DNA from 2 places in the Mesorhizobium sp. M0051 genome. Region 1 is predicted to be linked to the other one. Evidence: predicted binding sites of a transcription regulator. Region 1 holds the regulator's gene; the other holds the start of a gene.

Evidence for each region. The regulator LexA, encoded in region 1, represses DNA repair genes until DNA is damaged. The targets are predictions, from matches to a motif close to TGTTCNNNNTGTGTTCNG.
Region 2: the regulator LexA is predicted to act here: its motif matches at 11,955-11,972, upstream of NKJ90_RS20340 (ATP-dependent helicase).

What each region holds. Positions count from the first base shown of each region.
Region 1 is NZ_JAMYUT010000010.1:104,240-119,407, reverse strand. Features, by position in the region: gene NKJ90_RS12945 (SurA N-terminal domain-containing protein) at 1-282, shown strand, start outside; gene trpD (anthranilate phosphoribosyltransferase) at 279-1,289, shown strand; gene trpC (indole-3-glycerol phosphate synthase TrpC) at 1,293-2,141, shown strand; gene moaC (cyclic pyranopterin monophosphate synthase MoaC) at 2,208-2,690, shown strand; gene NKJ90_RS12925 (molybdopterin molybdotransferase MoeA) at 2,690-3,895, shown strand; gene NKJ90_RS12920 (hormone-sensitive lipase) at 3,942-4,772, opposite strand; gene NKJ90_RS12915 (AMP-binding protein) at 5,091-6,716, shown strand; gene kynA (tryptophan 2,3-dioxygenase) at 6,713-7,549, shown strand; gene kynU (kynureninase) at 7,630-8,877, shown strand; gene lexA (transcriptional repressor LexA) at 9,320-10,072, shown strand; partial or broken gene NKJ90_RS12895 (ComEC/Rec2 family competence protein) at 10,066-12,530, opposite strand; gene gltX (glutamate--tRNA ligase) at 12,631-14,055, shown strand; gene gltA (citrate synthase) at 14,241-15,168, shown strand, end outside.
Region 2 is NZ_JAMYUT010000019.1:119,815-134,982, forward strand. Features, by position in the region: gene NKJ90_RS20290 (AsmA family protein) at 1-2,329, opposite strand, end outside; gene NKJ90_RS20295 (Dyp-type peroxidase) at 2,461-3,447, shown strand; gene NKJ90_RS20300 (FAD-binding oxidoreductase) at 3,695-5,107, opposite strand; gene NKJ90_RS20305 (thioesterase family protein) at 5,291-5,776, shown strand; gene NKJ90_RS20310 (hypothetical protein) at 5,922-6,119, shown strand; partial or broken gene NKJ90_RS20315 (Lrp/AsnC family transcriptional regulator) at 6,134-6,615, opposite strand; gene NKJ90_RS20320 (EamA family transporter) at 6,705-7,607, shown strand; gene NKJ90_RS20325 (dienelactone hydrolase family protein) at 7,611-8,501, opposite strand; gene NKJ90_RS20330 (hypothetical protein) at 8,919-9,356, shown strand; gene NKJ90_RS20335 (glucose/quinate/shikimate family membrane-bound PQQ-dependent dehydrogenase) at 9,376-11,691, opposite strand; gene NKJ90_RS20340 (ATP-dependent helicase) at 12,012-14,705, shown strand; gene NKJ90_RS20345 (Panacea domain-containing protein) at 14,759-15,168, shown strand, end outside.

The DNA.
Region 1 (15,168 bases):
GATGTCGATTTCGGCAAGGAGGGCGCCGCGGCGATGTTCGGAGTCGGCGAAGGCGGCACCGGCCTGATCCCCTCGCCTACCGGAGACGGGCAGATCCTGTACAAGGTCGCCGAAGTGTTCGAGCCTGCAGGGGCCGATGCCAGCTCGGTGCCAGACGATGCGCAGAAGTCCTTCACTTCCGGCATGTCTGACGACCTGCTCGACCAGTTGGTGGCGCAGTTGCAGACGCAGTACGACGTTCGCGTCGACCAGGCCGCAGTCGCCCAAGCCTCGACAAGATGAGCGCGCTGAAAACTTATATCGCCAAGGTCGCGACCGGAAGCGCGCTTTCCTTCGAGGAGGCGCGCGAGGCCTTCGACATCATCATGTCGGGTGACGCCACGCCCGGCCAGATAGGCGGCTTCCTGATGGCGCTGCGCGTGCGCGGCGAAACGGTGAGCGAGATTTCCGGCGCCGTCGCCACCATGCGGGCCAAAATGTTGCGCGTCGAAGCGCCTGACGGCGCCATCGATATCGCCGGCACGGGTGGCGACAATTCCCACAGCGTCAACATTTCGACGGCATCGGCCTTTGTCATTGCCGGAAGCGGTGTGCCGGTTGCCAAGCATGGCAATCGCGGCCTGTCGTCGCTGACAGGAGCCGCCGACGTGCTGGTTGCACTCGGCGTCAAGATCGACATACCGCCCGAGTTTATCGGCCGTTGCATCCACGAGGCGGGCGTCGGCTTCATGTTCGCGCCCGCGCACCATCCGGCGATGAAGCATGTCGGCCCGACCCGCGTCGAGCTCGGCACCCGCACCATCTTCAACCTGCTGGGGCCCCTCTCTAATCCGGCCGGCGTCAAGCGGCAGATGGTCGGCGTGTTCCTGCCGGAATGGATCCTGCCGGTAGCCGAGACGCTGAAGGCGCTGGGCGCCGAGCATGTCTGGGTTGCCCATGGCGACGGCTATGACGAGATCACCACCACCGGCGAGACGCAGGTCGCCGAACTGATCGGCGGCGAGATCCGCAGCTTCACGCTAACCCCTGAAGCGGTCGGGTTGGCGCGCCATACCAAGGATGAGTTGCGCGGTGGCGACGCGGACTACAACGCCAAGGCATTGCGCGATATGCTGGGTGGCGCTGCCGGCGCTTATCGCGACACCGTGCTGATCAATGCCGGCGCCGGACTGGTCGTGGCAGGCAAAGTGACGACGCTTGGCGACGGCATCGCGACGGCGGCGCAAGCCATCGACAGCGGCCGGGCGCTGCAAGTGCTCGACAGGCTGGTCGAGATTTCGAACGGATAGAACGTGTCTGACATTCTTCGCAAGATCGAGGCCTACAAGCGCGACGAGATCGCAGCGGCAAAGGCACATGTGCCGCTCGCCGAAATCAAGGCGCGCGCGAAGGATGCCGATGCACCGCGCGGCTTTCTTGCCGCGCTCGAAGCGAAGCGCAAATCCGGCGCTTTTGCGCTGATCGCCGAGATCAAGAAAGCGAGCCCATCCAAGGGCCTGATCCGCGCCGATTTCGACCCGCCAGCGCTGGCACAGGCCTATGCGAAAGGCGGCGCTGCCTGTCTTTCGGTGCTGACCGATGCGCCGTCGTTCCAGGGTGCGCCTGAATTTCTCACCAGGGCGCGAGCCGCCGTCGCCCTGCCCGCGCTGCGCAAGGATTTCCTATTCGACCCGTATCAGGTCTACGAAGCCCGCGCCTGGGGTGCGGACGCCATCCTCATCATCATGGCCAGCGTCGACGACACCCTGGCCAGCGACCTCGAATCCACGGCGTTCGAACTTGGCATGGATGCACTGGTCGAAGTGCATGACGAGGCCGAGACGCAGCGCGCGCTAAAGCTGTCGTCGCGGCTGATCGGCATCAACAACCGCAATCTGCGCACGTTCGAGACTAGCCTCGAGACCTCAGTGCGGCTGGCGACGATGGTGCCGGCGGACCGCTTGCTGGTCAGCGAGAGCGGAATTTTCTCGCATGACGATTGCCTCAGGCTTCGAAAGAGCGACATCGGCACCTTTCTGGTCGGCGAGAGCCTGATGCGGCAACAGGACGTCGTCACGGCGACACGCCTGCTTCTGACGGGCAAGGCGCCAGATGCATCGGCCCGAAAATCGGAATCGATTTTCGGAGAGCACGATGCATAGATTCAAAATGATAGAGCGTACTTTGTGCGTCCGAACGGACGCACGTCGCTCTATGGCGATCTGACGATGACATCAGGCCTCACCCATCTCGGCGCGCAGGGCGAGGCCAACATGGTCGATGTCGGCGACAAGGTGGAGACGACACGTACGGCGATCGCCGAGGGCTTTGTCGCGATGCAGCCCGAGACCCTGAAGACGATTCTCGCCGGCAACGCCAAGAAGGGCGACGTGCTCGGCACCGCGCGTATCGCCGGCATCATGGCGGCGAAGAAGACACATGAACTGATCCCTCTCTGCCATCCGCTGCTTCTGACCAAGGTTTCCGTCGACATCGAGCCGGACCATGCCCTGCCCGGCCTAAAGGTCACGGCACTGGCGCGCGTCACTGGCAAGACGGGCGTCGAGATGGAAGCGCTGACCGCCGCTTCGGTGGCTTGTCTGACGATATATGACATGGCCAAGGCGGTGGACCGCGCCATGGTCATCTCCGGCGTTCGGCTGGTCGAAAAGACCGGCGGCAAGTCGGGCGCGTACAAGGCAGGCGCCTGATGGCGCTGGTTCCAATCGCCGAAGCGCTCGAGCGCCTGCTCGAGGGTGCAGCACCTTTGGCCGGCGAAAACGTTCCCCTGTTCGAGGCGGCGGATCGCGTGCTGGCGGAACCGCTTGTTGCGCTGCGTACCCAGCCGCCCTTCAACGCTTCCGCCATGGATGGCTACGCAGTCCGCGCTATCGATGTGGCGTCGGTGCCGTCGCGACTTTCGGTGATCGGCATGGCGCCGGCCGGACGCGGCTTTGACGGCACCGTCAGCCACGCTCAGGCCGTGCGCATCTTCACGGGTGCGCCGCTGCCCGAAGGCGCCGACACCATTGTCGTCCAGGAAAATGTCAGGGATCTCGGTGGCAGCGACGTCGAAGTGATCGAACCAACCGCCCAAGGGCGAAACATCCGCCGCATCGGCCTCGACTTTTCAAAAGGCGACGTGCTGCTGGAAAAAGGCCGCGTGCTGGATCCGGCGGCGCTGTCGCTGGCGGCTTCGGCAAACCATTCCCGGGTCAGCGTGGTAAAACGGCCGCTGGTCGCCATCATCGCCACCGGCGACGAATTGTTGCCGCCCGGCAGCGAACTTGGGCCGGACCAGATCATCTCATCCAATGCCTATGGCGTTGCCGCGACAGCGCAATCCGTCGGCGCCCACGCGCTCGATCTCGGCATTGCCGCCGACCGCAAGGACGCGATTGCAGCCTTGGTGAAAGAGGCGGTCAGTGCCGGCGCGGATGTCATCGTCACGCTTGGAGGCGCCTCGGTCGGCGATCACGACCTAATCCATGACGTGCTGACCGGCGAAGGCATGACGCTCGGCTTCTGGAAAATCGCCATGCGTCCCGGCAAGCCGCTGATGTTCGGCCGCCTTGGCGACATTAGATGCATCGGCCTACCCGGCAACCCGGTCGCAAGCCTGGTCTGCTCGCAGCTGTTCCTGAAGCCGCTGCTGGCGCGGCTCGGTGGCCGCGACTATCGCCAGGACATTCGTCCGGCGCGATTGGGTGCCGCAATGCCGGCCAATGATCTGCGCCAGGACTATGTGCGGGCGGTGGTCAGGGAAGACAATGGCGCGCTGGTGGCGACGCCGTTCGGCATCCAAGATTCCTCGATGCTGAGAATGCTGGCCGACGCCAACGGGCTGATCGTGCGTGCGCCGTTTGCCCCCGCAGCCGCTGCGGGCGAGGCCTGTAGCGTGCTGATGCTGCGCTGAAGAAGCTCCGGCAAACCTTTAATAGAGTTGTGAAAATTGTGCTCGGCTATTCCGAGATCAAGGCTTGTGTCAGCGGATGCGCCGGATCTGCAAGGCCATCGACAATGTTGTAATGATGACGGTCGGGCTCGACCACGGTGCTGGTGGTGGCGCCGAGGCCGGTCCAGATGTTGGCAAGCAGCGCGTTCTGGCGCAGGAATTCGGCGCGCTCACCACCACCAGCCCAGCAGGTGATGCGGGCGCCGTCCATGGGTCGCAGCAGCGCCGGGCTTTCAGCCAGCGCCTCCCCTTCGTCGATTGCCAGTGCCTTGTTCATCCCGGTGCGCATAAGCGGACGCAGGTCGTGGAGGCCTGAAATCGAAACGACATGGCGTATGCGCCGCGCCACATCGGCCGCCAGAGGCGTTGATATCGTCACCATTCGAGTTGCGAGATGGCCGCCGGCCGAATGTCCCGTCAGCATCAGCGGCCCGTCGATCATTGCCGCTGCCTTGCCGATAGCCGCGCCGATTTCCCCGACTATACCGGCAATGCGTATGTCCGGGCACAGCGTGTAGGACGGCATCGCCACGGCAAAGCCGCTGCTGACCGCGCCATTGGCGAGGTGCGACCACATGTTCTTGTCGGTCTCCAGCCAGTAACCGCCGTGGAGGACTACCACCAACCCCTTGGGCGCGACATTGGGAAGGAAAAGATCGAGCCGATTGCGCGGTCCGTCACCATAGGCGATGTCGAGCCGTGCCCGGCCCTCCATTGAGAGCGCATCACGAAATGCTTGCGCTGGCTCCGCCCACGCAGCCGGCCAGCGGTCACTGCCGGCGATGTTCGCGCCGTTGGCATAGGCATCATCCCAATCGACAATGTGACGTTCGAACATCTGCGCCTCCCCCAAAACGGCATCGCTTGTGAGCTAGCAATGGCCACCGGCACGCCATGCGTCAATGCTTCAAGGCCAAAACATTTTAGGCTTGAAACAAATTTCGACTGGTGCGATCCTGACAAGACGATCAGCCGACGAAATGGGAGGTCTGCTGTGCTGCCCTGACCCCGTAGATGCTCGTCCTTTCCCGGTGGCATAGTCGAGCTGGCACGATTGGCGGTACGAAAACCTCCCGCGAAAGACAGGAACTTCAAATCCACCACACAGGTCAGGCACATCGCGCACTGGCCAGGCAGCAGACGGGATAGCGGCGACATGCTTGGGCCTTCAGCGCATATCGACACGTTCACGCGCGATCACCTGCCGCCTCCGGAGCAGTGGCCGGATTTCCTGCTCGACGGCTTTGATTATCCCGAACGTCTCAATGCCGGCGTCGAACTGACGGACAGGCTGGTCGAGAGGGGCCTCGGTGACCACACCGCGCTGATCGGCAATGGCCGCCGCCGCACCTACAAGGAACTGTCCGACTGGACGAACAGGCTAGCCCACGCGCTGGTCGAGAACTACGGCGTCAAGCCGGGCAACCGGGTGCTGGTCCGCTCCGCCAACAACCCCGCCATGGTCGCCTGCTGGCTGGCCGCCACCAAGGTCGGCGCCGTGGTCGTCAACACCATGCCGATGCTGCGCGCCGGTGAGCTTGCCAAGATCGTCGACAAGGCGGAAATCACCATCGCGTTGTGTGACACCAGGCTGATGGACGAGATGACAGCCTGCGCCAAGGACAGCGCGTTCCTCAAACAGGTCATCGGCTTCGACGGCACCGCCAACCATGATGCTGAACTCGACCGTGCCGCTCTCGATAAGCCGGTGACGTTCACCGCCGTCGACACCGGCCGCGACGATGTCGCGCTGCTCGGCTTCACCTCGGGCACGACTGGCGTGCCGAAGGCGACGATGCATTTCCACCGCGACCTCCTGATCATCGCCGATGCGTACGCACGCGAAATCCTTCGGGTGACACCGGACGATATCTTTGTCGGCTCGCCGCCGCTGGCCTTCACCTTCGGCCTTGGCGGGCTCGCCATCTTCCCGCTCCGCTTCGGTGCGGCAGCGACACTGTTGGAACAGGCGACGCCGCCCAACATGATACACATCATCGAGACCTATAAGGCGACCGTCTCCTTCACCGCGCCGACCGCCTACCGCGCCATGCTGAAGGCCATGGATGAAGGGGCCGATCTGTCATCGCTGCGTGTCGCCGTTTCGGCTGGCGAAACCTTGCCCGCTCCGGTTTTCGAAGAGTGGACGCAAAAGACCGGCAAGCCTATCCTCGACGGCATCGGCGCCACCGAGATGCTGCACATCTTCATCTCCAACCGCTTTGACGACATGAAGCCGGCGTCGACCGGCAAGCCGGTGGGCGGCTACGAGGCGCGCATCGTCGACGAGGAGATGCGCGAGCTGCCGCGCGGCGCGACCGGCAGGCTGGCGGTGCGCGGACCGACCGGCTGCCGCTACATGGCCGATAACAGGCAGAAGGACTACGTCCGCGACGGCTGGAACCTCACCGGCGACACCTTCACGCAGGACGAAGACGGCTTCTTCCATTTCGCCGCGCGCTCCGACGACATGATCGTCAGCGCCGGCTACAACATTGCCGGACCCGAGGTCGAGGCGGCACTCCTGTCGCACCCGGATGTTGCCGAATGCGCGGTGATCGGCACGGAAGATGCCGAACGCGGCCAGATCGTCGAAGCGCACGTCGTGCTGGTGCAGGGCGTAGCGCCGGACGCATTGACGACCAAGCGCCTGCAGGACCACGTCAAGGCAACGATCGCGCCCTATAAATATCCGCGATCGGTGAAATTTATCGCCGCGCTGCCCAAGACCCAGACCGGCAAGATCCAGCGTTTTCGGCTGCGCACGGAGAAGATCAATTGAGCGAACCCTACGATCCGGCGTCCGAAGGCGCACAGATGTCGTTCAAGGAGAGCATGTCCTACAGCGACTATCTGCACCTGGAGAAAGTGCTGGAGGCCCAGACGCCGCTGTCTTCGGCGCATGACGAGATGCTGTTCATCATCCAGCACCAGACCTCCGAACTGTGGATGAAGCTCGCCCTGCACGAGATTGGCGCTGCGATCCGCTCGATCCGCGCCGATCGCCTCGAGCCAAGCTTCAAGATGCTGTCGCGCGTCGCCCGCATTTTCGAACAGCTCAACAACGCCTGGGATGTGCTGCGCACGATGACGCCCAGCGAATATACCGAGTTCCGCGATGCACTCGGCCAGTCCTCGGGTTTCCAGTCCTGGCAGTATCGCGCCATAGAGTTCATGGCCGGCAACCGCAACCTCGCCATGCTGGGCCCTCACAAGCACCGGCCGGACCTCAGCGGCAAGCTGGAGGCGATCCTGGCGGAGCCGTCGCTCTACGACGAAGCGCTGCTGCTTCTGGCGCGCAACGGATTCGACATCGGCACCGATGCCAGGCGCACGGATTGGCGTGAGACGCGAACCGAGAATGAAGAGGTTCTGGTCGCCTGGCAGACCATCTACCGCGACCCGCAGCGCTACTGGATGTTCTACGAACTGGCCGAGAAGCTGGTCGACTTCGAGGACTATTTCCGCCGCTGGCGCTTCAACCACGTCACCACGGTCGAGCGCATCATCGGCCTGAAACGCGGCACCGGCGGCACGTCGGGTGCTTCGTATCTCAAGAAGATGCTCGAGGTCGTGCTGTTTCCGGAGCTGTGGGCAGTCCGTACCCGGCTTTGACACAATCGAAATGAGAACAGGCACATCGAGGGCGCGCTTGCAGCGGAAAACCTTCGCGAACAACCGAGGACTGACTGACCATGAGTGGAATTCCTGATCTCGCTGCAATCGAAGCGATGGATGCCACGGATCCGCTCCGCGCCATGCGCGATCGTTTCATTCTGCCGGAGGGGGTGATCTATCTCGACGGCAATTCGCTTGGGGCAGCGTCGCATGCCGTTTTCGGCGAGCTGCAGCAGGCGGCCACCGAGGAATGGGCCAAGGATCTCATTCGGGCCTGGAATACAGCCGGATGGTTCGAGATGCCGATCGAACTTGGCGACCAGCTCGGACGCTTGATCGGGGCCGCAGCCGGACAGACTGTTGTCTGCGACACGACGTCGATCAACATCTACAAGGTGCTACATGCCGCGATGGAGATGCGGCCCGGCCGATCGGCGATCGTCGCCGAGGCTGACAGTTTTCCCACCGACCTCTACATCGCCGAAGGCGTTGCCTCGACCCGCGATGGGGTCCTTCTGCGCCTCGCGGGCGTCGACGCGCCAACCATCGAAGAGCTGATCGACGAAAGCGTCGCGGTGGTGCTGGTCAACCACGTCAATTACAAATCGGGTGAACTGCGCGACATGGCGGCGCTGACGCGCATAGCTCATGCGGCCGGAGTGCTGATCGTCTGGGATCTATGCCACACCGCTGGCGCTCTGCCAGTCGAGCTCGATCATGCAAAAGCCGATTTCGCTGTCGGCTGCACCTACAAGTACCTCAACGGCGGTCCAGGCGCGCCAGCCTTCATCTATGCCGCGCAACGCCACCACGGCGCGATCAGCCAGCCGCTCAGCGGCTGGTGGGGGCATGCACGGCCCTTTGCCTTCGAACGAGGCTATGTTGCCGGCACCGGTATCCGCCGCTTTCTGTGCGGCACGCAGCCGGTCCTGTCGATGCGGGCGCTCAAAGGTGCGCTCGCAATCTGGAACGACGTCGACGTGGCGGCATTGCGAAAGAAAAGCGTCGCGCTGACCGAACTGTTCATCCAGCTCGTCGAAGCGAAGTGCGGTGCCTATGGCCTCACGCTGGAGAGCACCCGCGACGCGACCAGGCGCGGCAGCCAGGTGTCGTTCGTTCACGATCATGGCTATCAAATCGTGCGGGCGCTGATCGAGCGCGGAGTGATCGGTGACTTCCGCGCGCCGTCAACCATCCGTTTCGGATTTACGCCGCTCTATGTCGGCTACAAGGACGTGTGGCTGGCGGTCGAGGTGCTGGAAGACATTCTGCGAACGGATGCATGGAAGGACCAGCGTTTCGCCGTCAAGGAGGCCGTGACCTGACGCAGTCGTCCCAACTGTTGTCGCATCGTTGCCTCTTGGTCGGATGATGGAGGGACGAATTTCCAGTGCACAAATCCGGTTGCCGCTGCTGGCCAACACTGGCATCAACAAATTAACCAAGGTTGGCATTTTGGCTTCGTTTCGTTCACGGCAGACGAACGCATGGAAGGCTGGAAATGCCCCGTCGCGGATCCATGGGCAGCTCATGCCAAAGCTTGGGCCAACGATGGGCGGCAGCCCATTAACCATAACAATTTCAATGCCGGAAAGCGCCTTGTGACGGCATGCCGTGATCACCCAAGCGCGCTGGCGCGCGCCAAATAATTTCAGCGGCCTTAACAGATTCATTAAACTTTAAACGGTTGCAGAACACAACTGGAACATATAGTGTTTGTTCTGGGTTTGTTTTCTGATTCTGGTTTTAGGTACCCTGGGGGCCGCCATGCTGACACGCAAGCAACACGAACTGCTGATGTTCATTCATGAACGCCTGAAGGAAAGCGGCATTCCGCCATCCTTCGACGAGATGAAGGAGGCGCTCGACCTTGCCTCCAAATCCGGGATTCATCGTTTGATCACGGCACTGGAAGAGCGCGGCTTCATTCGCCGGCTGCCCAACCGGGCGCGCGCGTTGGAAGTGCTGCGGCTGCCGGATTCGATCGCGCCCGGCCTCAACGCGGCGAAAAAGTTCTCGCCTAGCGTCATCCAGGGCAGTCTTGGTCAGGCCAGTCTCGGCCAGGGCGGCCTTGGCCGGCAGATCAAGCCGGCGTCTTCACGGATGCCTTCAGCCGGCAATGACGACGACGTGGTCTCCGCCGTGTCGATCCCTGTGATGGGGCGCATCGCCGCCGGTGTGCCGATCGATGCCATCCAGCACCAGACCCATTCGATCTCGGTGCCGCCGGACATGATCATGGGAGGCGAGCACTATGCGCTGGAGGTCAAGGGCGACTCGATGATCGAGGCCGGCATCTTCGACGGCGACACCGTCATCATCCGCAACGCCGATACGGCGAGCCCTGGCGAGATCATCGTGGCGCTGGTGGATGAAGAGGAAGCGACGCTGAAGCGGTTCCGCCGCAAGGGTGCCTCGATTGCTCTCGAAGCCGCCAATCCGGCCTATGAGACACGGATTTTCGGACCAGACCGGGTCAAGGTGCAGGGCAAGCTTGTCGGCCTGATCCGCCGTTACTGAGGCAGCTGCGGTTTAACGACGGGCTTGTCCGGTCTCTTGAAGGGCGGCAGGCCCCTCGCCTCACGCGAAAACTTGCGTTGCACGTGCCAAGGCCGGTAGGGCCTACCCACCGCAAAGCTGACCGTTGCCGGCGTGGTCGCCGACTGGCGATCGAAGAAGACGGCAGCACTGCCATTGCGAGCCAGTTGCCGTTTGGTGATGACGAGAACCAGCGGGTTGTGACAAGCGTCATAGGCCGTCGCGTCGTTGATGACGATCAGGTCGGCGAAGCCGCAGGCTTTCCAGGTGTCCTTTCGGTCCTCGACATAGGCAATGATAGCTCCGGACGGATGCCTGGCGAGACAAACGCCTGATGTGCAATAGAATGGCGCTCCCGGCGGCATTTCAGCCGCATCCTCGACGTCGAATTGCCCGTCGCCTTCGTCGAACACCTCCGGCGCGATAATGCTTTCGGATGTCAGCGCACGCTTCCAGTTGTCGACGGTGAATTCGTTCGGCCTGGCCCGGCTGACCGCGAGTTCGCCGCCGCCAATCGGCAGCGCCACCAGCCTCGCATCCTCCGAGACCAGCACGTCAGGTACGCGCGTATCCGAGACGGTCAACAGGCCGGCAAGCGCGAAGGGAAGCGCTGCGAGCCGCAACCATGTGGTCGCCATCGTCGCGATGACCAAGGCAATCGTCACCAGCACGACGGATTGCTGCGAAATCAAACCGATTGCGTCGACTGGCGAACGCTCGGAAATCCATCCGGACATCGCGATCATCACCGTCAGGCCTTTGCCCATCAGATAGAGGGCCGGCCAGTCCAACCCGAATGGCATCAGCAGCGCGCTGGCGACAGCCAGGAACATCACGACTGTTACGATAGGCATGATGGCCAGGTTGGCGAACAGGCTGAGCGGCGACACACGCTGAAAATGCCAGATGGCAAACAGCGCCGTGGCGCTGCCGGCGATGATGGAGGTCATGGCAAGGCCGCCTGCCGCCAGCAGGAATTTTCGCGTCAGGAAGCCGGGCAAGGATCGCTTTGGCGGCGGTGGCCTCGCCTTCCCCGCACGATGATCCGCCCAGCCGGCATAGGCACCGACCAGCGCGGCCGTCGCGGCAAACGACATTTGAAAACTCGGGCCGACCACTTCATGCGGCGACACCATGATGACCGCGATCGCCGAGATCGCCAGATTGCGCATCGTCAGTGCTGCCCGATCAAAAAGAACGGCAATCAGCATCACCGCCAGCATGATGAAACTGCGCTCGGCGGCAACGACGACGCCTGAGATGATAAGATAGGCGGCGATCGAGAACAGTGCGGCAGCCGCAGCATACTTCTTGACCGGGCGACGCGCGGAAAAATCCGGAAACAGGGCGAAGGCGCCACGCAGCAAACCCATGATGGTGCCAGCGACCAGCGCCATGTGCAGTCCGGAAATGGAGATGATGTGATAGATGCCGGTACGCCGCATCGCCTCGTTCACGTCATCGGGAATGCCGGCGCGAACGCCGACGATCAGCGCCGCGGCGATCTCGCCTTCGGCGCCACCGACGCTGCCCCTAATGTGATCGGCAATGGCTTCACGGGCTTTTTCGATCCCCGAGGAAAGCCGGGCCGCCAGCGGCATGCTATCGTCCTCGGTGACGACAAGTTTTGGATTGCCGAGAAAGAAACCGCTGCCGCCGATGCCGGCGAAATAGCTGTCGAAGGAGAAGTCGTAGCTGTCCGGCCGCACCGGCCCGGTCGGTGGCAACAGCTTGGCATACCCAGTGATCAGGGAACCGGCGGTCATGTCCGCCGGGATATTGCGTGCCGAAAGCCGCACCCGCTCCGGCGCATAGCGCAGTTTCGGCCTTGCAGTCGATGCCACGTCGATTGTCAGCCGGATGCGACCGCTCTCCATCCGTTCGAGCGAGACGACCCGGCCGGTCACTTGCGTCGAGATTTCCGAGCCCAGCATCTGCGTTCCGGCTCGCCATGTCTCGACCTTCGCGGCGAGCAGGCCGAGTGTACACAAAAGCGCCGCCATGAAGGACATATGGGTTTTCGGCCAGGAACGCGAGACCAGCGCACAGAGCCCCGCCAAGATGACAACTGCGACAGGCTTTGCGAAGTCCGGCTCCGCCACAAGCGAAAAATAGCCGATCGCCCCGCTTGCCAGGCAGACCGGCACCAGCAGGAAGGCCACGCCTCGGTCGAGTTCCAGGCCCGCCGCCATGGCCAGCTATTGCGCAGGCGCGGCGGTGATATCAGGCCAATCTGCCGGCGCAAGCGCACGATCCTGCTGGCTTCGGCAGTTGGAACAGGGGCGGAGACACCGGCTTGCAAAGGCGCCTTGTCGGGTGCCGGCACAAGGGGCGATGGCGGCGGCAATGAAGCTGGCAGTGGCGCTGCAAACAGGGACCGCTCGCTGACGCCAATGACAGCGTCCTCGTCCTGATCCGAGCCCCAGCCTCGTCCAGCCATCGGGTCTGCCCCTTGCGCCCTCGACACCCTATGCTACATGAACGCCGGGCGCGCGAAAGTCCGCGCACCGCACCCGCTTCAGATGGTTTCCGAGAGTTACATGTCCGACAAGGTCGTCACCCGTTTTGCTCCCTCGCCCACCGGCTACCTGCATATAGGCGGCGCGCGCACGGCGCTGTTCAACTGGCTGTATGCAAGGCACACCGGCGGCACGATGCTGCTGCGCATCGAAGATACCGATCGCGAACGCTCCAACGACGCGGCGACGGCTGCCATTCTCGACGGACTTTCCTGGCTCGGCCTGACCTGGGACGGCGAGCCGGTGTCGCAGTTCGAGCGCGCGCCGCGCCACCGCGAGGTGGCCGAGGAACTCGTGCGCCTGGGCAAGGCTTATTATTGCTATGCCACGCCGGCCGAACTGGAGGCGATGCGCGAGGCCGCCAGAGCCAAAGGCCTGCCGCCCCGCTATGATGGCCGCTGGCGCGACCGCGCCCCCTCAGAGGCGCCTGCAGGCGACAAGGGTGCCATCCGCATCAAGGCGCCGACCGAGGGCGAGACGATTGTCCATGACCGTGTCCAGGGCGAGGTACGCTTCCCCAACAAGGATCTCGACGATTTCATCATCCTGCGTTCGGACGGCAATCCGACCTACATGCATGCAGTCGTCGTCGACGATCATGACATGGGCGTCACCCATATCATCCGCGGCGACGATCATCTGACCAACGCCGCGCGCCAGACTGTGATCTACAACGCCATGGGCTGGGCCGTGCCCTCGATGTCGCACATCCCGTTGATCCACGGTGCCGATGGCGCCAAGCTGTCGAAGCGGCATGGCGCGCTCGGCGTCGAAGCCTATCGTGCCATGGGTTATCTGCCGGAGGCATTGCTGAACTACCTGGCGCGCTTGGGCTGGAGCCACGGCGACGACGAGATCATGTCGATCGACGATATGATCTCCTGGTTCGACATCGGTGACGTCAACAAAAGCGCGGCCCGATTCGACTTCGCCAAGCTGGAGGCGATCAACGGCGCGCATATGCGCCGCATGAGCGATGCCGAGCTGTTCGATATCTTCATCGCCACCCTGCCCTATCTCGAAGGCGGCCCGGCGATGGCCGCGCGCCTGAACGACAGCAACAAGGCGCAGCTGCTGGCCGCGTTGCCGGGCCTTAAGGAGCGAGCCAAGACGCTGGTCGAACTCGTCGATGGTGCTGCCTTCCTGTTTGCCACCCGGCCACTACCGATCGACGACAAGGCGGCCCTTCTGCTCAATGACGATGCCCGCAAGATCCTGCGCGGCGCTCACGAAGCTTTGAATGGGCTTACAAGTGATTGGACGGCCGCCTCGGCGGAGGCCGCGATCCGCGAGGTTGCCATGGCTGGTGGCCACAAGCTCGGCGCCGTGGCCCAACCTCTGCGCGCCGCTTTGACCGGCAAAAGCACCTCGCCGGGCGTGTTCGATGTGCTTGCCGTGCTCGGCCGCGAGGAAAGCCTGGCGCGCATAGAAGACCAAATCGATTAGGAGCAAACTGGCCCAAGAAGATTGGCATTGAAAGGCGGGTTTCGCAGTGCAACATTAGGCCTTGGCCCAATCTGGCACGCACCTCCTGAAATGCGGTGGCGAATACGCGCATTGCGGTGATCTCAACGTGTCGCTCTGCGGAATTTTTGCCTTTGCCGGCATGAGGAAACAAGAAGGAGTTTGCAATGACCGACGCTGCTAAAAAACTGGACTTGGGCGGCAAGGGCCAGGAGGCCACGGCAACGCTTGCATTCGCCGGCAAGACCCATGAATTCAAGGTGAGAAGCGGTTCTGTCGGGCCTGACGTCATCGACATCGCTTCGCTCTACACCACCACCGGGGCCTTCACCTACGATCCCGGCTTCACCTCGACCGCAAGCTGCGAATCCGAAATCACCTTCATCGACGGCGACGCCGGCATACTGCTGCATCGCGGCTACCCGATCGACCAGTTGGCCGAACACGGCGACTTCCTCGAGGTCTGCTATCTCCTGCTCTACGGTGAATTGCCGACCAAGGCGCAGAAGGACGATTTCGATTACCGCGTGACGCGCCACACCATGGTGCACGAACAGATGTCGCGCTTCTTCACCGGCTTCCGCCGCGACGCGCACCCGATGGCCGTGATGTGCGGCGTGGTCGGCGCGCTGTCGGCTTTCTATCACGATTCCACCGACATCTCCGACCCGTATCAGCGCATGGTGGCGTCGATGCGGCTAATCGCCAAGATGCCGACGATCGCCGCGATGGCCTACAAATACCACATCGGCCAGCCCTTCATTTACCCGAAGAACGAGCTGAATTTCGCCGCCAATTTCCTGCATATGTGCTTTGCCGTGCCATGCGAGGAATACAAGATCAACCCGGTGCTGGCGCGCGCCATGGAGCGCATCTTCATCCTGCATGCCGATCACGAGCAGAATGCCTCGACCTCGACCGTTCGGCTCGCCGGCTCTTCTGGCGCCAACCCGTTCGCGTGCATCGCCGCCGGCATTGCTTGCCTGTGGGGGCCGGCCCATGGCGGCGCCAATGAAGCGGCGCTCAACATGCTGGGCGAGATCGGCCATGTCGATAATATCCCGGAGTTCATCGCCCGCGCCAAGGACAAGAACG
Region 2 (15,168 bases), on a different contig from region 1:
CGATGTCGGCAGCGTCGAGGCTAAGCTTGCCCTTGGCGGCGAGGCCTTGCGGCGTATCGGCGATCGTCCCCTCGAAACCGGCCTTGAAGTCGTCACCGGCAAGGCTGAAACTCGTCGCCAGGCCGCCGCCAAGCGTGCCCTTGGCTTGGATGTCCGTGCTTGCCTCGCCCAGCATGCCAAGCGGCAGCGCCGGCAGGCCGTAGAGCGCCAGCAGCGCAGTGGCGTCAGGATTTTTGGCGTTGAAGGTCAGCGCCACCGGCGCTTCGAGAAGCTTGTCCCCCGCCCCCCTTCCCGACAGCGAGGCGGAAAAAGCCGACCCGCCGGCCTTCCCTTGCCCGCTCACCGCCAGGCCCGAGGTGCCGTCGCCATTGTCGGCGGCACTCGCCACCAGGTCGACGCGCGCATCCTGGAACAGCTCGGGATAGGCGGCGGCACGGCTTGCCAGTCCCTTGAGCACGGCGCTGTCGGGATAATGCTGGGCGGCGACGTCGATCAATGGCTTAAGGTCGACGGCAACCACCGAGGCGTCGAGCTTGCCGGTCGGGCGTGCCGGGAAATCCTTGATCCTGCCGGTGGCGCTGATCGAGGCCCCGGCCAGCCCGCCCACCGACAGCCGGTCGATTTCGAGCAGCCCGTCGCGCAACCTCAGCGCGGTATCGACCGTGTCGGCGGTCAGCCCGCCGGCGCTGACCGGCCCTGCCTTGATCTGGAAATCGAGGTCGCGGTCGGCAAAGCGATTGGCGCCCTTGTCGCTGACGAAGATCGAGGCAAAGGCCGCCAGGCCGTCGACATCGAGCTCGCCGCCTTCGAGCCGCATCAGCACCGACGGCTTGGCATCGTCAGGTTGGCTAGCATCGATGCGGCCGGAAAACTTCGCCTTGCCCAGGATCAGTTCGAGGTCACTGAAGGCCTGCCGCTTTTCCGAGAGGTCGACCTTGGCTTTGAAGCCGGCGGCGGGCAAACGGCGGACCGCCTCGTCGACGTCCTTCGACAGCCACGCTGCAAAACCCGAAGGCTGAGCCACGGCCAGCAGCAACGAGCCGTTGAAGCCGAAATGGCCCTCCACATTGAGCAAGACCTTGCCATCGGCTTCCAGCCTGGTGCGACCGGGCAAGGTCGCTGCAAGCGATTTCACCGACCAGCCGCCATCGACCGGCTCGGCGGAAAGATGAACGTCGCGCACCGTGGTGTCGCCGGCCACCACCGCTGGCAGCTTGACCTCGACGGTACCGGGAATGGTCGGCTTCGGCAGATCGAGCAAAGCCTGCTCCAGCCCTGCAATGCGCTGATCCAATGTCAGGCCGGCACCAGCTTGCGCACCCACCGCCTCGTCGAGCTGCACCTGAGCGCCACTGGCTTCGATGGCAAAGCTCGGCTTTAGCCCGAGATCGACCGAGGCCTTGCCGTCGGCGGTGTAGGGATTGTCGAGCGGCCCGGTCTCGAAGCGAAATTCGTCGACGCCCAGCTTCTGATGGTCGAGCGAAAACTTGCCGTTCAGGCGAAAGCCCGGATCGGGCTTGCCGCCAGAGACCTTCACCGTCTCGCCATCGGTGCCGCGCAACTCTGCGCTGTTCTTGTCGGCACCATTCTTGTCCTGATTTGAAATCTTGAACTGGCCCGAATAGACGGCCGCCCCATTGACGATGCCGGCATTGCCGTCGGTCTCGATGACCAGCGGATAGACATCGGGATCGGCCTTCAGCCGAAGCCGCATCTGTCCGGTGCCTTCTGCCTTGCCGGTGGAGGCCGCGACCGCGGTGCGCAATCCGTCCAGCCGAAGCGTGCCGTCCATGCGCCACGGGCCGGCCAGCGACTTGGCCGAAATGGTCGAGTTGATCTCGGACATGAGATGGCTGCGCCCGCCGGCCGCATGGCGCAGCTCGACCTGGCCTTCCGTCACCGTCAGCTTTTCGATCGAGATCTGGTTGAGATCGAACGGCGAGGACGGCCGCATCGCCCAGTCGACCGTGCCATCATTGGCGATATCGATGGTCGCTTTCGGCCGCACCAGCCGCATGTCGAAGATCAGCACTTCACCGCGCAGGAAGGGTGCGAGTTCCGCATCCATCGAAAACGTCTCGACGGTCATGGCCGGCTGGCCGTTGGGGCCGCCGGCGACGGCGACATTTGCGAAGGTCACCGACGGGAACGGCAACAGCCTGGCCGTGGCGTCGCCCCGCACGGTCACCTTGCGGCCGAGAATGGCGCTTGCCTCGCGTTCGAAATCGGCGCGGTAGCTAGTCCAGTCGACAAAATACGGCACCACCAGCGCCGCACAGAGCACCAGCACAAAAAGGCCACCGAAGGTCACGAACAGGCGAGCGAGCATCAGCTCCGAACAGGTTGATTGAAATTCTGCCGCACTCTACCCGCATCCGCGTGTCGATAAAGAGGCAATTCATCCGGTGTTGCGTGATGTCCGGTGATCTGAAACAAATCCCGGCGAAGTGGAGAATCTAGATGTCGGGCAAGAACTGGGATCGCGTGCCTATCGACGCGCAAAGTATCGACGCTCCGCTGTCGCTTTCGGCGGTCTTTCTTGTCGTCAATGTCGCCAACGAGCGGAGCGCGCTCGCCAAGGTCGCCTCCGTGCTCGGAGAACTTGATGATCTGGTGAAGAATGTCGGATTCCGTGACCTTTCGGGACGGCTTTCGTGCATTGCCGGCATCGGCCGCGATCTCTGGGATCGTCTTTCTCCAGATGGGCGGCCGCTGGAACTGAAACCGTTCGCGCCGATTAAGGGCGCTGTTCATTCGGCCCCTTCGACCGCCGGCGACCTTCTTTTCCACATCCGCTCCGAACGCTCCGACATGTGCTTTGAGTTCGAGCGCATTCTGCTCGACAATCTCGGTGACGGCGTGAACGTCGTCGACGAAGTCTCGGGCTTTCGCTATTTCGATGCGCGCGACCTGCTCGGCTTCGTCGACGGCACGGCCAACCCGACCGGGCTGGATCTGCCGGCCTCAGCGCTCGTCGGCGATGAGGATGCCGACTTCGCCGGAGGCAGCTATGTCGTCGTTCAGAAATACCTGCACGATCTCCAGGCGTGGGCGCGAACCCCGACACCGCTCCAGGAAGAGATCATCGGCCGCACCAAGATCGATAACATCGAAATCGACGATGACGACGCCCCGCGCAAGTCGCACAAGTCGCTCGCCACCATCGAAGATGCCGACGGTAACGAATACGACATATTGCGCGACAACATGCCCTTCGGCCGACCGGGACAGCAGGAGTTCGGCACCTACTTTATCGGCTATTCCAGGTATCTCTGGGTGATCGAGAAAATGCTGCAGCGGATGTATATCGGCGAGCCGCCGGGCGCTTACGACCGGCTGCTTGATTTCTCCACGCCGCACACCGGCACGACGTTCTTCGCGCCAACCCGCCCCATGCTGCAAACCCTTGTTCAGGGCGCGCAGGAGAAGCCTGCGATCACACGCTAACGTTCCGGATTTACTTCCGCTTTGGGCGCATGCGGACATGGTCGACACCCGCTGCCGGCCCAACCGCGATGACCAGAGCGGCGTCGTGCCAGGCCAAATGGGGATTAGCTTCGCTGGCCATTGGGACTAGCTTCTTTGGAACGTGTCCGCGCTGGTCGACATCGAACGCCACCAATTCAGTTTTTCGATTTTCGCAGGTTGGCGCTCGCCGCTGGCCTTGATCGCCGCATTGCGTCCGAGGACCCGCCTAGTTTCCCGGCAATATCTTGCCCGGATTCATGATGTTTTGCGGATCCAGCGCCTGCTTGATGGTGCGCATGATGTCGACGCCGTGGCCGAGCTCGTGGCGCAGGAAGCCGATCTTGCCCTGGCCGATGCCGTGCTCGCCAGTGCAGGTGCCATCCATGGCGATTGCTCGCATATTGAGCCGCGCGACGAATTTTTCGGACTGCGCGATCTCCTTGGGATCGTTCACGTCCATCAGCACCAACACGTGAAAATTACCGTCGCCGGCATGGCCGACGATCGGCGCGATCAGGCCCATTTCGGCGATGTCGGCTTCGGTTTCCATGACACATTCGGCAAAGCGCGAAATCGGCACGCAGACATCGGTAGACAGGCCCTTGGCGCCTGGCCGCAGCGTCAGCGACGACCAATAGGCGTCGTGCCTGGCCTTCCACAGTTTCGTGCGCTCCTCGGCAACGCTGGTCCACAGGAACGGCCCGCCGCCATTTTCCTCCGCGATCATGCCGAAGGTCTCGGCCTGCTCCGCCACGCCGGCATCGCTGCCGTGGAACTCGACGAACAGGCATGGGCTCTCGGGATAGTCGAGCTTGGAATAATTCTTCATCGCCCGCATCTGCAAAGCATTGACCAGTTCGATCCGCGCCACCGGTATGCCCATCTGGATCGTCGCGATGACCGCGTTGCAGGCCGCCTCGACGCTCGGAAACGGGCAGACGCCGCCGGAGATCGCTTGCGGGATGCCTTGCAACTTCAAGGTCAGCGAGGTGATGATGCCGAGCGTGCCTTCCGAGCCGACCAGCAGCCGCGTCAAATCATAGCCGGCCGAGCTTTTTTTCGCGCGCTTGCCGGTCGTCACCGTCTCGCCGTCGGCCATGACGGCCGTCAGCGAAAGCACATTCTCGCGCATCGTGCCGTAGCGCACAGCATTGGTGCCGGATGCGCGTGTCGCCGCCATGCCGCCGAGCGAGGCATTGGCGCCCGGATCGATTGGAAAGAACAGGCCAGTGTCGCGCAGATGCCGGTTCAGATCCTCGCGGGTGACGCCGGGCTCGACCGTGCAGTCGAGATCCTGCGGATTGACCGCAAGAATGCGGTTCATGCGTGAGGTGTCGACCGATATGCCGCCGCCCGGTGCGTTGGTGTGGCCTTCCAGCGACGATCCGACACCGAAGGCAATGACCGGCACACGGTGCGCGGCGCAGGCGCGGACGATCTCCTGCACCTCGGCCGTCGTCTCCGGGAAAGCGACGCCGTCCGGCGCCTGCGTCGGAATATAGGTGGTGGTGTGCGCGTGCTGCGAGCGGATGGCCTCGCCGGTCTGGAAGCGTTCGCCGAGCCGCTGCTTGAGGATGCCGAGCACGGCAGCGATGCCTTCCTCGTTGCGTTCGACTGGGTTGAGGTCGCTCAGAGCCATGAATTCCTCCGCGGATGGACCAGCGCCCATGCTTGTTATGCGTCTATGGATGCCTAAAGCAATTCCAAGAAAAGTGCGAAGCGGTTTTCCCGGGAAACCGCGTAGCGCTTTCCCTGAGGAATTGCGTCAGAATGAAGACACTCACCGGCCACGCTCTGTCCAGCACCAAACAAGGAAGTTTCGATGCCTATCCCTGCCCCCTTCGTCTCCAAACCCATGGACATCGAGAAGGACTGGATCGACTACAACGGCCATCTTAACATGGCCTATTACAACGTGCTGTTCGACCGGTGTTCGGACAACGCCTTCGAGGCGATCGGCATGGGACTGGATTACGTGAGCCAGCGGCGGCTCACCATCTACACAGCCGAAGTCCATGTTTGCTACGTGCAGGAGCTGCATCTCGAGCACAAGGTCACGGTCTCCTTCCAACTCCTCGATCATGACGACAAGCGGCTGCGGGCCTACCAGGAAATCCGCCACGTCGACGGCTGGCTCGCCGCCACCTCCGAGACGCTGTCCCTGCATGTCGACATGTCGGGGCCGAAGGTCGCACCCTTCCCAGCCGATGTGCTTGCCAAGGTCGAGGCCATGCGCGCCGCCCATTCGGCACTGCCGATGCCGGAGCGCGCCGGCCGTTCAATCGGGATTCGCCGCAAGCCCGCTTGAAGCCACTCGGCGCCCGCGTTAACCTTACCGAGGTTTTAACGGGAACAAGCCAATTGAGCCGTTGAACGACTCAGCGGAGCGGTTGAAAACGATCGCATTGGGTTGCGATGCGGGCGGCGCGGCGAAGCCGGTTCGAGGAAAGTGCATGAAAACCGACATCAAGGTCGAAGTGGACAAGCTGGCTGCCGATCCGCGCATCACCGACTATGATTTCTGGCGCTCGCTCAAGAATGTCGACAACGAGATCTTCCATATTGCCAACAACAACGAGCCGATCCCGTTCGACATGATCCGCTGGCGCACCATCCTGAAGCGCGCCCGCCTGAAGCGCGGCCACGCATAAACGTTCCTGCTCGCTCAAACCGTATGCTTCACCGCTGCCAGCGGTGAGCGCGCCACCACCGGCGACGACTGGATGATCGCCGTATTGGTCATCGCGTAAGGGATGATGCGGTCGATCACACGCTCGAGTTCGGCCACCGAGCCGACATGCGCCAGCGCGATGAAACAATCTTCGCCGGTCACCCGGTCGCATTGTGCGATCTCAGGCAGATCGCGGATGATCTCGGCCACGACAGCCAGTTGCCCCGGTACCGGACGGATGCGCAGCCACGCCGACACCGGCAGGCCGAGTGCCGCGGGATTGATCCTGACCGAATAGGCCTCGATGACCCCGCTCTCCTGCAACCGCTTGATGCGCTCTCGGCCACGCTCGGCGCCGACAGGCCGACCGAGCGCGCAAGCTCCGCCGTGCTGATGCGCGCGTCCTTTTCCAGCAAGAGCAGGATTTTCATATCCGCGGCATCGAGGTCGGCGCTTTCAATCCGAAGGCGTTTCATGGAAAGATCCTTGCTTCCGTGAGGATACCGGCCGGAAAGGCCAATCATCACCCATATGAACAGGCAAAATCGCCTGCGATACTGATCCGATGGATGATCAGACGCAAGCTCCTGCGGCAGACCCCGCTGTTGCCGGCCTTCCCTTCCGCAGGCTGGCGACAACACTGCCGCCGCATGTCTGGTTCGGCGTCAGCGCCGTCTTCCATTATCTCGGGCCGGCATTTGCCGTGCTGCTTTTCCCGCATGTCGGCGTGCTCGGCATGGCCTGGCTGCGCATCGCTACCGCCGCGCTGATCTTCGCACCAATGACCCGTCCATGGCGAACGCTCGTCCGCGCCGATCGCTCGACCCGGCTGCGGTTGCTGGCCTTCGGCGCCTGCCTGGCGGTGATGAACTGTTCGTTCTACCTGGCGCTCGACCGCTTGCCGATCTCGCTGGTGGCGGCGATCGAATTCGTCGGCACCATCGGTGTCGCGGTGATCGGCCTCAAGACCCCGCGCAATCTCGCCGCCCTTGCCGTTGCCGTCGCCGGCACCTTGCTGCTCATCGACGTCAAATGGTCGAGTGATCCCCTTGGGCTGTTCTGGGCCTTCCTCAACGGTACTCTGTTTGTCGGCTACATCGTGCTCGGGCACCGCATCGCCGCTTCCGGCGCGGGCGGCGGCATCGCCAGTCTTGGTGCCGCCATGGCGATCGCTTTCATCATCGTGCTGCCGATCGGCTTCAGAGATGCACTGCCGGCCTTTTTCTCACGGCCGCTGCTGCTCGCCGCCGTCGGCGTCGGCATCTGCTCCTCCGTCATTCCCTACATCTGCGACCAACTCGCCATGTCGCGGCTGCCGCGCGCCAGCTTCGCGCTGATGCTATCGCTGCTGCCGGTCACCGCGACGCTGATCGGTGTCATCGTGCTGCGCCAGATTCCAAGCCTCACCGATTGCCTGGGCATTGCACTGGTAGTCGCCGGCGTCGCCTTCCACAAACCAGCCCGCTGAAAGCTACGCCAGCTTCTCCTTCAGGAAGGCGATCGTGCGTCCCCAGGCGAGATCGGCCGCTTTCTTGTCGTAGCGGGCGGCCGAGGTGTCGTTGTTGAAGGCATGGTTGGCGCCTTCATAGATATAGACCGTGTATTCGACATGCGCCGCGTCGAGCGCCTTCTTGAAGGCATCGATGCCGGCATTGATGCGCTCGTCCAGTCCGCCATAGTGCAGCAGCAAGGCCGCCTTGATCTTCGACACATCGGCGGCGTTCGGCTGCATGCCGTAATAGGCGACGGCGGCATTGAGATCGGGCGCGTTGACGGCAAGCATGTTGACCGTGCCGCCGCCCCAGCAGAAGCCGACGGCACCGACCTTGCCGTTGCCGTCCTTGTCGCCCTTGAGGAAAGCGACAGTCGCTACACCATCGGCAATGGTCTGCGCCGAATCGAGCTTGGTGAACATGTCGCGCGCCTTATCCTCATCGGCCGGAGTGCCGCCGAGCGGCGACAGAAAATCCGGCGCCAGCGCCACGAACCCTTCGAGCGCCACGCGTCGCGCCACGTCGCGGATATGCGGGTTGAGTCCCCTGTTTTCATGCACGACGATGACCGTGCCGAGCTTACCCGCCTGATCCGCCGGCTTGACCAGGTAGCCCCTCATCTCGCCGCTGCTGCCGGGATAGCTGATGTCCTCACCCTTCACCCGCGGATCGTTGTCGGCAACGATTGCCGCCTGGGCGGAATTCGCCGCCAGAAGCGGCGCGATCGCCGCAGCCGCCGCGCCTGATCCGGCAAGCCGGGTCAGTTGCTCCATGAAGCGGCGGCGGTCGAGTGTCAGATGCGTGTACTCGTCATAGGCATCGATCATCGCCTGGGTGATGGTGAGTGTCGGGGCAGCTGATTTCGTCATTGTGCACTCCTCGGCTTCGAGCTTCGATACCTGAGCTACATAGGGACCGAGGCGGCATGATCCAGTCGAGCGCCCGCTCGCGGTCACGCAAGTGCGGCCGGCAAGGCCGGCGCCGCGGGCGCCCATGTCATCACTTCTTGGTCATCGGCGATAATCCTGCTGGCGCTGCCACAATAGTGAAAGAAGCTGTCCGCTATCGATGGCACCTTGACCGGCATGCCTTCACGCGTCCCGACCCGAAAGGAGCGAGCAATGACCATGCCCCACCCGATCCTCGCCAGCACGATCGTCCTTGCCGCCGCTACGGCTCCGGCACTAATCTCAGCGGCTGTGGATGCGGGCAGACGATCTTTGGTCAGCGTCCGCAGTGACCGGAACCGCTCTACAAACGCGAAAACCCAAGGTTGAGGTGAGACCATGAACGTCCAGGATATCGTCAACACCGTCTCGCAGAAAGCGGGCCTCGACCAGGCGACGGCGGAGAAAGTCGTCGGCACCATCTTCTCGGTGCTCGAACATGAGGCGGAAGGCACCAGCGCCTCGGCATTTTTCGCCAATATCCCCGGCGCCGACGACCTCGCCCACCAGTATGATGTCATGGCCGCCGCTCCGGCTGGCGGTGGTGGCGGGTTCCTGTCGTCGTTGCAAGGCGCGCTTGGCGGGGTTCTCGGCGAAAAGGCCGGCGCGCTGGTCAACGGCCTCGCGGCGCTCAAGGCGTCTGGGCTCGATTTGGCTCAGATCCAGAAGGCCGGCGAAACGCTGGTCCAGCAGGCCGAAGCTGCCGCCGGCCCTGACCTCACCAACCGCATACTCGGATCGGTACCCAGCCTGAAAAGCCATCTGGGACTCGGCTAGGTCATAGGTTGCGCCACCCTCACTTCGGCAGCGCGTAGGCCATCACATAGTCCCCCGGCTTGGTGCCGACCGAGCCGTGGCCGCCGGCGACGATGACCACGAACTGGCGGCCGTCGGCCACCATATAAGTCATCGGCGTCGATTGCCCGCCGGCAGGCAGCCGTGCCTGCCACAGCTGCTTGCCCGATGTCAGGTCATAGGCGCGCAGATAGTCATCGACCGCGGCGCCCAGGAAAGCGACGCCGCCGGCGGTGATCATCGGCCCGCCGATGCCAGGCACGCCGACCTTCAGCGGCAGCGGCAGCGGCGTCATGTCGTAGACGGTGCCGTTGCGGTGCTTGTAGGCGATGGTGCCGGTCCTGAGATCGACGCCGGCGACATAGCCCCAGGGCGGCGCCTGGCAAGGGATGCCGAGCGGCGACAGGAACGGCCCCATCACCACCGCATAGGGCGCGCCCTCGTTGCGGTTCAATCCCTGCTCGCTGCCGCGACCCTCGTCCGGCGGCGACACCTGGTCGCGCGGAATGAGCTGCGACTTGAAGGCCAGGTAGGTCGGCATGCCGAACATCACCTGCCGGACCGGGTCGACAGCGACGCCACCCCAGTTGAAGGTGCCGAAATTGCCGGGATAGATCAGCGAGCCCTGGACGGAAGGCGGTGTGTAGCGGCCTTCATAGCGCAGGGCCTGGAATTCGATCCGGCAGGCCAGCTGGTCGAACATGGTGAGGCCCCACATGTCGGCGCCGGTAAGCGGCTTCGGATTGAAGGTAAGATCCGACACCGGCTGCGTCGGCGACGTATGGTCGCCCTCGATGGCGCCGCCGGGTGCCGGCACTTCCTTGACCGCGATCACCGGCTCGCCTGTGCGCCGGTCGAGCACGTAGAGGTCGCCCTGCTTGGTCGGCCCGACCAGCGCCGGCACCACCGTGCCGTCTGCCTTTGTGATGTCGATCAGGCTCGGCTGGGCCGGCACGTCCATGTCCCAGAGATCGTGGTGGACGGTCTGCCGCACCCAGCGCAACTGCCCGGTGTTGAGGTCGAGCGCGGTGATCGACGACGAGAACTTCTCGACATTGTCACTGCGCCCGGCGCCGAGCTGGTCCGGCGTCTGGTTGCCAAGCGGCACATAGAGCAGGCCGAGCTTCTCGTCAGCGCTCGGCGTCGACCACATGTTGGGCGAGTTGGCGGTGTAGGTCTGGCCGGCCGCCAGTGGCGTCGTCTGGTCCGGATTGCCGGAATCCCAGTTCCACAGCAGCTTGCCGGTGGCAGCGTCGTAGGCACGGATGACGCCCGACGGCTCCTGCGTCGAATAATTGTCGTTGACCGCGCCGCCGACGATGATCTTGCCGCCTGATATCAGCGGCGCCGAGGTCGAGTAATAATAGCCCGACTTCGGATAGGGCATGTTGGTCAAAAGGTTCAGCGTGCCGCCCTCTGCGAAGGCGGGGCAGATCTGCCCGTTGGCGGCATCGAGCGCGATCAGCCGGGCGTCCGAGGTCGGCAGGTAGACGCGGGCAGCACACGGCTGGCCGGCGGCGATGGCCGCATCGGCATAATAGGACACGCCGCGGCAGGTTTGGTGCTGGCGGTCCTTGTCGAGCTTGACCTTGGGATCGTAGCGCCATTTCTCCTTGCCGCTCGCGGCATCGATGGCGATGGCGAAATTGTGTGGCGTGCAGATGTAGAGCGTGTCGCCGATCTTCAGCGGCGTCACTTGATAGGTGGTCTCGCCGACGTCGTCCGGTCCCTTGACGTCGCCTGTGCGGTAGGTCCACGCGGGCTGCAGCTTGGCGACATTGTCCGGCGTGATCTGGTCGAGCGGCGAATAACGCTGGCCGAACTGCGTGCGTCCGTAATAGTGCCACTCGCCGGCCGGCACATCATTGCCGAGGTTGGCGTTCGCGATCACCTTGTCGGTGCCGAGTTCGCCGGCAATGTCTTTCGGATCTGCCGTCATCGAGTAGCCGGCGACGGCAAGCGATGCCAGCACGGCAAGAATGAGCGGCGCGCGTGCATCGGGACCGGCAAGGCCCCGTCTCGCCCGCGGCGTCAGCAGCCAAAGCGCCACCAGCACTATGATGCCGCCGCGGGGCCCAAGTTCCCACCAATCGAACCCGGTCTCCCAGACGGCCCAGGCAAGCGTGCAGAGCACGATCGCCGCGTAAAGCCACAGCGCGGTGGACCTGCGCCGGTAAAGCAGCCAGGCTGTGATCAGGAAGGCGAGGCCGACTATGATGTAATACCAGCTGCCGCCCAGCGATGCCAACCAGATGCCGCCGCCGCCGAGCGCCAGGCCGATGAACAAGAGAATGAGGGAGGTAATGGTGACAGCCAAGATGATACTCCTTCGACTGTTGCGCGCGCTCGCACGCGGCCCTGGGCAACCGGCGTTACCTTCCTGCCCTGGGCACAGTTTCCCCTGCCCGCAGCGCCTGTCAAGCGCGCAGCACACGCCGAGGTAGAAATCCATCTTGCCTGCATCAAGGTTTTCCAGCAGTCTCGGCGCCGCAATAACCGACAAGGCGCGCTCGTTCGGACATCGATTTTTCGTCGCTCTCGGTTACCGCAAGGCCTGAACCGCGATATCAGGCACTTTACCGGAACAAAACGTAGACACTTCTGGTCTTTCGCTCCCGAATCACTACATTCGGGGCAATGTCCGGCTTTTCCGAAGACATGCCTTTTTTCGACGAACCCAATGCGCGGCCTTCGGCCCCGTCGGGCATTGCCGCGCGCGCCATGGCTGCCCGCAGCGGCCACAACAATGCGCCCGACTACCTGAAGGGGCTCAACCCGGAACAGCGGCTGGCTGTGGAAACCACCGAAGGTCCGGTTCTGGTGCTGGCCGGGGCCGGCACCGGCAAGACCCGCGTCTTGACCACCCGCATCGCCTACATACTCGATACCCACAAAGCTTCTCCTTGGCAGATACTCGCCGTCACATTCACAAACAAAGCCGCGCGCGAGATGAAGCAGCGTATTGGCTTGCTGGTCGGCGAACAAATCGAGGGTATGCAGTGGCTCGGCACCTTCCATTCGATCGGCGTCAAGCTGCTGCGCCGCCATGCCGAACTTGTCGGTCTCAAATCCGACTTCACCATCCTCGACACCGACGATGTCGTGCGGCTGATCAAGCAATTGATCCAGGCCGAGGGCCTCGATGACAAGCGCTGGCCGGCCAAGCAATTCGCCCAGATGATCGACGGCTGGAAGAACAAGGGGCAAGGCCCGGCCGACATCGCCGAGGGCGACGCCCGCGCCTTCGCCAACGGCAAGGGCCGCGAACTCTACAAGGCCTATCAGGCGCGGCTGCAGACGCTGAACGCCTGCGATTTCGGCGACCTTCTGTGCCACCCGATCCGCATCTTCCGCGCCAATCCGGATGTGCTGAAGGAATATCACAAGCGCTTCAAATACATCCTCGTCGACGAGTATCAGGACACCAACACAGCGCAATACATGTGGCTGCGGCTCCTGGCGCAAAGGCCGCAGTCCTCCCCCCTCGAGGGGGAGGTGCCCGCGAAGCGGGCGGAGGGGGTCGCCGCAGAAGGCACCTCCAGAACGCCGAGCACTGCCGCGAGGACCCCACCCGACCGGGCTTCGCCCGGCCACCCTCCCCTCAAGGGGGAGGGATATCAGCGCAGCGCCACCGTAAACATCTGCTGCGTTGGCGACGACGACCAATCCATCTACGGCTGGCGCGGCGCCGAGGTCGACAATATCCTGCGCTTCGACAAGGATTTTCCCGGCGCCACCATCATCCGGCTGGAGCGCAACTACCGCTCGACCGCGCACATACTGGGCGCCGCCTCCCATCTTATCGCCCACAATGAGGGCCGCTTCGGCAAGACGCTGTTCACCGACCGCGACGAGCCGGAGGACGGCAAGGTGCATGTCCACGCCGCCTGGGATTCCGAGGAGGAAGCCCGCGCCGTCGGCGAGACCATCGAGGCCTATCAGCGCCAAAAGCACAATCTTAACGACATGGCGATCCTGGTCCGCGCCTCCTTCCAGATGCGCGAGTTCGAGGATCGTTTCGTCACGCTCGGTCTCAACTACCGCGTCATTGGCGGCCCGCGCTTCTACGAGCGCATGGAAATCCGCGATGCGCTGGCCTTCTTCCGCGTCGTGGCGCAAGGCGCCGACGACCTCGCCTTCGAGCGCATCGTCAACGTGCCGAAGCGCGGCTTGGGCGAAGCCACTATCCGGCAGATCCACGACACCGCCCGGGCGCTCCGCATCCCGATGCTGGAAGCTGCGGCAAAACTCGCCGAAAGCGACGAGTTGAAGCCGAAGCCGCGCGCGGCATTGCGCGAAGTGGCCGCCAATTTCGAGCGCTGGCAGAAGGCGCTGGAAACCACGCCGCACACCGAACTCGCCGAGACCATTCTCGAAGAGAGCGGCTACACCGATATGTGGAAGAACGACCGCTCGGTCGAAGCGCCCGGCCGGCTGGAGAACCTGAAGGAACTGATCCGCTCGATGGAGGAGTACGAATCGCTACGCTCCTTCCTCGAGCATGTCGCGCTGGTCATGGACGCCGAGCAGAATGCCGAGCTTGATGCCGTCAACATCATGACGCTGCATTCGGCCAAGGGCCTCGAATTCGAGACTGTGTTCCTGCCCGGCTGGGAGGAAGGCCTGTTCCCGCACCAGCGCGCGCTCGATGAAGGCGGCCGCTCGGGGCTGGAGGAAGAGCGCCGCCTTGCCTATGTCGGCCTGACCCGCGCCAAGAAGAACCTGCATCTGTGGTTCGTCTCCAACCGCCGTATCCACGGCCTGTGGCAATCGACGATCCCATCGCGCTTCCTCGACGAACTGCCGGAAGCCCATGTCGAGGTCGCCGAAAGCGGCAACTCCTATGGCGGCTATGGCAATTCCTATGGCGGCGGTTCTTTTGCCTCCGGCCGCGGCGGCCAAGGCGCGGGAAGACAAAACCCCTATGGCGCCTCGCGCTTCGACAATGTCGGCGCCAACACCGAAAAATCCGGCGCCTTCTCCAACACCTACGCGACGCCGGGCTGGCAACGCGCACAGGCCAACCGCACCGAGGCGACCGACCGCAACTGGGGCTCGCGCTCCGGCCACCAGGTCGAGCGCATCGGCTATGGCGAGACCGATAGCGGCTACGGCGCCGGCCGCACCTCGGTCAAAGGCCGCACCATCGACGGCGAACTGGTCGCCAAATCCGTCGCCGACAAGCCGTCCGCCTTCAACGTCGGCGACCGCGTCTTCCACCAGAAATTCGGCAACGGCAACATTTCCGCCATCGAAGGCAACAAGCTGACCATCGACTTCGACAAGGCCGGCCAGAAACGCGTGCTGGACGGGTTCGTCGCGGCGGTGTGAGTGCATTTGCAATTTGCCTGACATCCTGGAACAAATAGGGTACAATTCCTTGCATGGCCTACGACTCACGATATATTGCAAATTTGGTTCTCGATCGTGCGGACGCAGAAGGGTTAGGGATTACAAATCTTGAGATCAACAAAATAATATATTTTCTGCATTCCACATATCTAGCTAATTTTGGAAAGCCGTTAATTGAAGCAAAGATCGAGGCTTGGGACTACGGTCCAGTAATTAGGGAGATATATTCCGAATTTAAATCTTTTGGAGCTGCCGATATTAGAACAAGAGCCACGAGGCTCGATTTAAATTCTTTGAAGAAATTGCCCGTATACGAAACTATAAGCGGGCCTGATGCAAATTTCCTGCATCCGATAATTGACAAATACATGCGTTTGGGGGCGACAAAACTTGTGAATATGTCCCATGAAAAAGGTGGGCCGTGGGACCTAGTGTATAATGC